One region of the Absicoccus sp. genome, then DNA from elsewhere that is predicted to be linked to it. Evidence: riboswitches for the same ligand, from Rfam matches in the RefSeq annotation. Region 1 holds a riboswitch; each other region holds the start of a gene.
The links. A riboswitch is a leader RNA that binds a small molecule or an ion and turns the genes downstream of it on or off. The one in region 1 is predicted to bind FMN.
Positions count from the first base shown of each region.

Region 2: it holds a riboswitch for FMN, as region 1 does, so the genes downstream of both, SOS22_RS09260 (Gx transporter family protein) here and SOS22_RS06190 (ECF transporter S component) in region 1, are expected to answer to the same signal.
Region 3: it holds a riboswitch for FMN, as region 1 does, so the genes downstream of both, SOS22_RS02320 (ECF transporter S component) here and SOS22_RS06190 (ECF transporter S component) in region 1, are expected to answer to the same signal.

Region 1 covers NZ_JAXDRQ010000044.1:70,549-72,757, forward strand. Annotated here, with positions in the region: gene SOS22_RS06185 (4Fe-4S cluster-binding domain-containing protein) at 1-1,102, shown strand, start outside; FMN riboswitch at 1,126-1,251, shown strand; gene SOS22_RS06190 (ECF transporter S component) at 1,320-1,958, shown strand; gene SOS22_RS06195 (FAD-dependent oxidoreductase) at 1,951-2,209, shown strand, end outside.
Region 2 covers NZ_JAXDRQ010000063.1:568-2,776, forward strand. Annotated here, with positions in the region: gene SOS22_RS09255 (HAD family phosphatase) at 1-322, shown strand, start outside; gene SOS22_RS09260 (Gx transporter family protein) at 368-958, opposite strand; FMN riboswitch at 1,036-1,154, opposite strand; gene nrdG (anaerobic ribonucleoside-triphosphate reductase activating protein) at 1,194-1,715, opposite strand; gene SOS22_RS09270 (alanine/glycine:cation symporter family protein) at 1,841-2,209, shown strand, end outside.
Region 3 covers NZ_JAXDRQ010000014.1:9,209-11,417, reverse strand. Annotated here, with positions in the region: gene SOS22_RS02325 (creatininase family protein) at 1-284, opposite strand, end outside; gene SOS22_RS02320 (ECF transporter S component) at 281-901, opposite strand; FMN riboswitch at 991-1,105, opposite strand; gene SOS22_RS02315 (MmcQ/YjbR family DNA-binding protein) at 1,229-1,969, shown strand; gene cysK (cysteine synthase A) at 2,011-2,209, shown strand, end outside.

The sequences.
Region 1 (2,209 bases):
TGGCATGGCGCGTATTTTCCCCTATTATTTTGAAGTGGATTCCATCCATATATACAATGAAAAAGATTTAATAGAAGCAGGAAGTGGTGAAACAGATAGAAGGACGGCACGACAGCTTTTGATCGAACAGATGATGCAGGATGTCAATAGTATCCATTTTTCTCTTTATCATTCGGATTGGGACCATATCTGGTTTTATCAGGATGGATATAAGGAATATAAGGTGGATGTAACGGCGGCATGTAATGCGGTAAAGGAGCATCATGATTTGCATGAAGTGATTCCACGATGGGAGCAACCGGATCCATGTTGTGATCGATTCAGAAAATTACGAAGAGCATATGTACATAAACATCGGTTACGGGGATGGGCCAAAGAGAAGGAATGTACGCATCGACAGATTTGTACAGGGCCATGTCCATATTGTGAACAAATGGCTTATGCATTGGTGGATCGAAATCCCGAGGAACAACCACAAAGGGCACCGAATCCCTATGCCCGCATCACAGGAATCATGCGTTTTCGTGAAGATATCGATGGACCCGGCATTCGATCTTTGGTGCTCTTTGATCGATGTGAGATGCATTGTGCTTATTGTTTGAACAAGGCAACAGTCAATATCTTGCCGGTTACTGAAATGATCAGTGTCAAAGAATTAACGGATCATTTAAAAAAAGATCGTGTCTATCAGGATGTTAGTGGTGGTGGTATTACGTTTGGTGGGGGTGAACCTCTTTTGGAAGCTAATTTTATCAAGGCTGTCCATACGATGTATCCACATTGGGATATTGGGATTGAAACCTCTTTCCATGTAAAAACCGAAGCCGTTGCACTCTTGTTGCCATTTGTATCCTTTTGGTATGTCGACATCAAAGATATGAATCCCGATATCTACTTGGCGTATACGGGTATGACAAATTCATTAGTGATTCGTAATCTTAAATTCGTAGTAGCACAAGGGTATCAAGATCGCTTGGTGGTCCGTGTCCCACATATTCCAAACTATAATACAGCTGAAGATGTGAATCGTTCTAAGCAGATGTTGTTGAAAATGGGCATTACCCATATCGATGAATTTGACTATAAAGTTGTATTGTCCTAATTTGTATGTTACAATACGAGCATAGATTTCTTCAGGGCGGGGTGTGATTCCCCACCGGCGGTATAGTCCGCGAGCGCAAGCATGAACCGGTGTAATTCCGGTACCGACGGTATTTGTGAAAACATGAGTCCGGATGAGAGAAGAATTTTTTTTAGTATTCGTCCCGGAGAAGGTAGATCTTCGGGCTTTTTTGTTGGCCCGAAAGTAGGAGGACAACATGAAGAAAACACAAATCTACAAATTCACTTTGATCGCCTTATTGAGTGCTTTGGCCGCCATCTTGATGGCATTTACATTTCCTTTGCCTTTGGCACCGACATTTTTAACCTTTGACATTTCGGAATTGCCAGCCTTGTTTGCCGGGTTCTTTTTAGGACCAGGCGCGGGATGCCTTGTCGTCTTGATCAAAAATCTTTTGCATCTTATGATCAATGGCACCACGACGGCTTTTGTGGGCGAGGCCATGAACATCGTGGGATCGATTGGTTTTGTCTTACCAGCGGCTTTGATCTATCGTAAGATCCATACTAAGAAAGGCGCTATCCTTGCCTTGACGATTTCCACGATAGGGGTCAGTATCTTAGCTATTTTCTTAAATGGATGGGTGGCCTTTCCTATGTATATGAAGATGTTTGGTCTTTCGATGGATACGATTGTTTCCATGGGATCGATGACCAATCCTTTGGTGCATAATTATTGGAGCTTGATGATCTTGGGCATTTTGCCATTCAATTTGATCAAACATGGAGTGACCTCTTTCTGTACGTATCTGTTGTATAAAAAAGTCGGAAATGTGTTGCGTACCATGATTGGCATGGAGCCAGATCCTACGTTTTTGGAGCGAAAGCATGCCTAAGTTTGAATGGGCTTTGCCACCTGCACCGATTCCAAAAGAGAAGATCGTACAAGAACAAGAAGCGGATGTGATCGTTTTGGGTGCAGGGCATGCGGGTACATGTGCGGCACGATCTGCAGCGGAAGCCGGTGCTTCTGTTATTGTGGTGGAGCAACAAAAGGATGTATCCCAATGGATCTTAGGCATTGGCGAGTGGGGCTATATGAATTCTCAATGGCAAAAGGAACAAGGTGTACCGGAAGTCGATATTG
Region 2 (2,209 bases), on a different contig from region 1:
TTGTTCATTGATTGAACGAAACTTACAATTGGTGGATATTGCTACTTATTTTTCAGTCATTGTCAGTACACAGGAAGTCGAACATGGAAAACCAGCACCAGATGTTTTCTTAGAAGCAGCCCATCGATTGCAGGTAGAACCAGAACATTGCCTAGTCTTTGAAGATGCAATCAATGGTGTGAAAGCCGGAATTTGTGGGGGCTTTCCAACCATCATGATTCCAGATCTTGTACAACCAGATCCAGAATGGAAAACGTCCTTATATGGTGTATTTGATACATTAGGTCAAGCTATGGTCAAAATAAAAAGCATGATGGAATGATGCAGTTCCATCATGCTTACAATGAAGTTGAATCATTGGAGAATACTATTTTTCATGAAAAATAAATTGAATACGGTTATAGATCAAAATCATGATCACACCATTAAGGATCCCTTTGATTAAAGTGAATGGCACATTGAAGATCAATAGAGCTTGGCCAATACTTTTGATGGATGGGATCAATAATTGATACATTTGTAAGATGGCAACTTCAGGAAAGCCTAATACATTATAATATAATGGATAAATGATCCAATAATTGATGGGCCAACTGATCAGTGCCATGGCAACAGCACCCAATGCACTTGCTTTTAAGATACCAGATTTGGTTGGATTTTTTTGAAATACATAGCCAGCTACAGCTGCAAACGTAGCACCTAAAAGGAAATTGGATAATTCACCCACAAAACCAGACTGACTCACTGCCATATGAATGATGTTTTTGATCAAAGCAATCAATACACCAGTGAATGGACCATAGGCAAAAGCACCAATTAATTCTGGTAAATCAGAAAAATCCAATTTAATGAAACTAGGCATGATTGGAATTGAAATTTCAATATACTGCAAGATGATCGCAATTCCAATCAACATGCCACATCGTGTGACTTTCTTTGTTCGGTTATTAACTTCCATTTCTTTACTCCCTTTCTTGCATCTTTGAAACAAAAAAATGGTGTACCACAAGGGGCACACCATGAAAAAACATCTGTTTCTGTCTTTTCCCATCCGGACTCTAACCGTCGGTACTGGAATTTCACCAGTTCAGCCTCATATGAGGGTCATGGACTTTACCATCGGTAGGGAATTTCACCCTGCCCCAAAGACGTTATTGATTTGTTACAAATACACCTTATATCAATTTTCTCGTTTAGTCAAGATATAAGACAATCTCATTTTGTGCTAAGCTCTTCTTCAAATCAATGACACGTTGATTTTCCGATCCACGAAAAGCTAACTGAATGTTCTTTTTTTCTTCTACGAAAGGACCATCGACCAGCACATCAATATAAGACAACAATTCATCAGTCATAGGACCATGACGACGACCTCCATCCAATAGATCTTGATCTAAAATAAAGCCGGTCCAAGCCCAAATATCTTTCTTCGGATAAAGTTCCTTGGCTTTCTTACAAAGTTGGACCAATTCTTCTTGATTTGAAAATTCAAAGGGATCACCACCTAAAAGGGACAAGCCTTTACAGAAATCGTTTTTCAAAAAATCAAGAATTTCCGCTTCAGTTTCTTTGGTGTAGGGCTCTCCATAGGCAAAATCCCATGTTTCGGGTTGGAAACAATTTTTACAATGATTCGTACAACCCGATACAAATAAACTAATACGAACACCTTCGCCATTCGCAATATCATATTTTTTTATATTTCCATAATTCATACGTCATTCCTTCTTTTCTGATTATATGATACATGCAAAGATAAAATACATCTACTTTGATATATTATGCACAAGATAATTGAAAAAACATTGTAAGCAAAAAAGATATGTGAGAAAATATTTTCATGTTTCGAATACTAACACAAATATCCAATATTCTATGGGGCACACCCATGACCATCGTTCTCATTGGAACCGGTATTTATTTATCCATTCGCTTTGGCTTCCGCTATAACTTTCGTAAAATCAAGTTTCATTTTCAAAATACCTTTGGCAAAATGTTTCAACCAGGCCAAGGAACCGGGAGCGTATCCGGATTTGCAGCGGCTTGTACGGCCATGGCCAACACGATTGGTGTTGGTAATATTGGCGGTGTAGCTTCGGCTTTGGTTTCTGGTGGACCAGGCGCTATCTTTTGGATGTGGATCTCAGGGCTATTCGGCATGTCGACCAAAGCCTGTGAAATTATTTTAGGCCAACGATATCGTGTGAAA
Region 3 (2,209 bases), on a different contig from region 1:
AACATCGCATAGTAGGTCATGGGTTTATAGGTGATCGAACCACAAAAATGCTTATGTTCAGTACTTAATCCAATGGGCATGGTTGGAAAAACAAGAAGGGGAAAGGTATCTTCGAATTGATCAAAGATACGTTGTGCCATGGTGTTGGCAATGAAGTAATCGGTTCCCAAAGGGGCTTGATTACCATGTTGTTCCAAAGCACCCAATGGAATAAGGACGATGGCTTCTTCTTTGTTGATTTGTTCCATTTCCAATCGTGTTACATTCGCATAATACTGTTTCATGCGGTATGTCTTTCTACTTTGAAGGCGGTATGTTTCAAGACAACATGATCATAAACGACATAGCCAATAATATAATTCAATGAGATCTTAATGATATTGAATGGAATGGTTGCCAACATGATAAAACTACGAAGATTGGTAATATTGCCATTCGCAAAGCTAACCGCTTTGATCACATCGTTTAAATTCATGCTCATCGCTTTCGCATAGAGAGGCAAAGTGATATACGCGTTACAGAAACATGCCCAAGCCGTTCGAACCAATACGCCAATGACCAAAGAAGCAAAAATGGCTTTATTGGTTTTTCCCATCTTGGTATAAACGATCCATGTTGGGATCACAAAAACGGCAACACCAAGCACATTGGCCAATTCACCGACATAAGCTGTATTTGTACCTACGGTCAATACTTTGATGAGAATCTTGATGATTTCGACCATGGTTGCCGATAATGGTCCCATCGTAAATAAAGCAATGACAGTTGGTACATCCGAAAAGTCAATTTTGTAGAATACCGGCATCAATGGCACAGAGATTTCCAATGACATCAAAACGCCGGCAACGGCAGTCAACATCGCAGTAAATACTAATTTTTTCACATTCCAATTTTTCATCATACGTCTCCTTTTTCTTTTGGACAAAAGGATCTTCGAAAAAGAAAAAACCAGCACCATTCGGGTACTGGTATGCATGCATATAAAAAAGCATTTTTCTTCTACCATCCAGACTATACTGTCGGTTCTGGAATTGCACCAGATCATGCCGTACGGCTCGCGGACTCTACCGCCGATAGGGAATTTCACCCAACCCCGAAGAATTCTTTTATCTGTTACAACCATATCATAATTTTTATTTGTGTCAACCGGAAATTTGTTCGTATATAAAAAACAGATGAATAGGAAAAATGGACGATTTATGATATATTTCAATAAACGAGGATAACAATGAAAGAAGCAATCATCCAGTATATACAAAAACAATATGGCATTGATCCAGACTATCCTTTTGTGAATGCACCAACCGATCCAGTATGGAACCGCCAAGACAATCATGCTTGTTTTGCACGGATATTGCGTGTACCGAGTAAACAACTCGGTCTTTATGGGACGGAAGAAGACATTTTGGATGTGAAGGTCAGTGATCCTTTTTTAGTGGATATCATGGTGGATGAGCCAGGCTATGATCGAAATCATCAGAAAGGAAATTGGCTATCGATTCAATTGGATGGCACCATTGACTTAGAAGATATATATCGTTGGATTGATGAAAGTTATCGTGTGGCTGGCTCAAAATCCAAGAAATCAAAAAAACGTGGATTGAAAGAATGGATCATACCAGCCAATCCGAAATACTATGATATCGAACATGCTTTTGATGATGTTCAAACAATCGATTGGAAACAAGGACGCGGCATCCAAGTTGGTGATCTTGTGTTTATGTATGTGGGTGCACCTATATCCGCCATCCTTTATGAATGCCAAGTAATCCAAACGCATATTCCTTATCTGTATAAAGATAAGAATTTAAACATATCCGCATTGATGAAAATACGTTTATTAAAAAGATATCCACCCGAAGCATTTTCTTTTTCTCGATTAAAGAATGAATTTGGCGTATATGCTATCCGTGGACCTCGAGGTCTGCCACATGCTTTATTTGAAGCATTGGATGTTTATGAAAAGTAGACTGTACTATACTAAAACTTGTACATAGAGGAAGTAAATACATGATTTATCATACAGTTTTAGAAGCGGTGGGGCATACACCGATGATTCGTTTACAACGATTGACAAATGAAGAAGATGCGCAAGTATTGGTGAAATTTGAAGGTGTGAATATTGGTGGGTCCATCAAGACAAGAACGGCATTGACGATGATCGAACAGGCTGAAAAACAAGGAAAGATCCATAAAGATACCATCATTG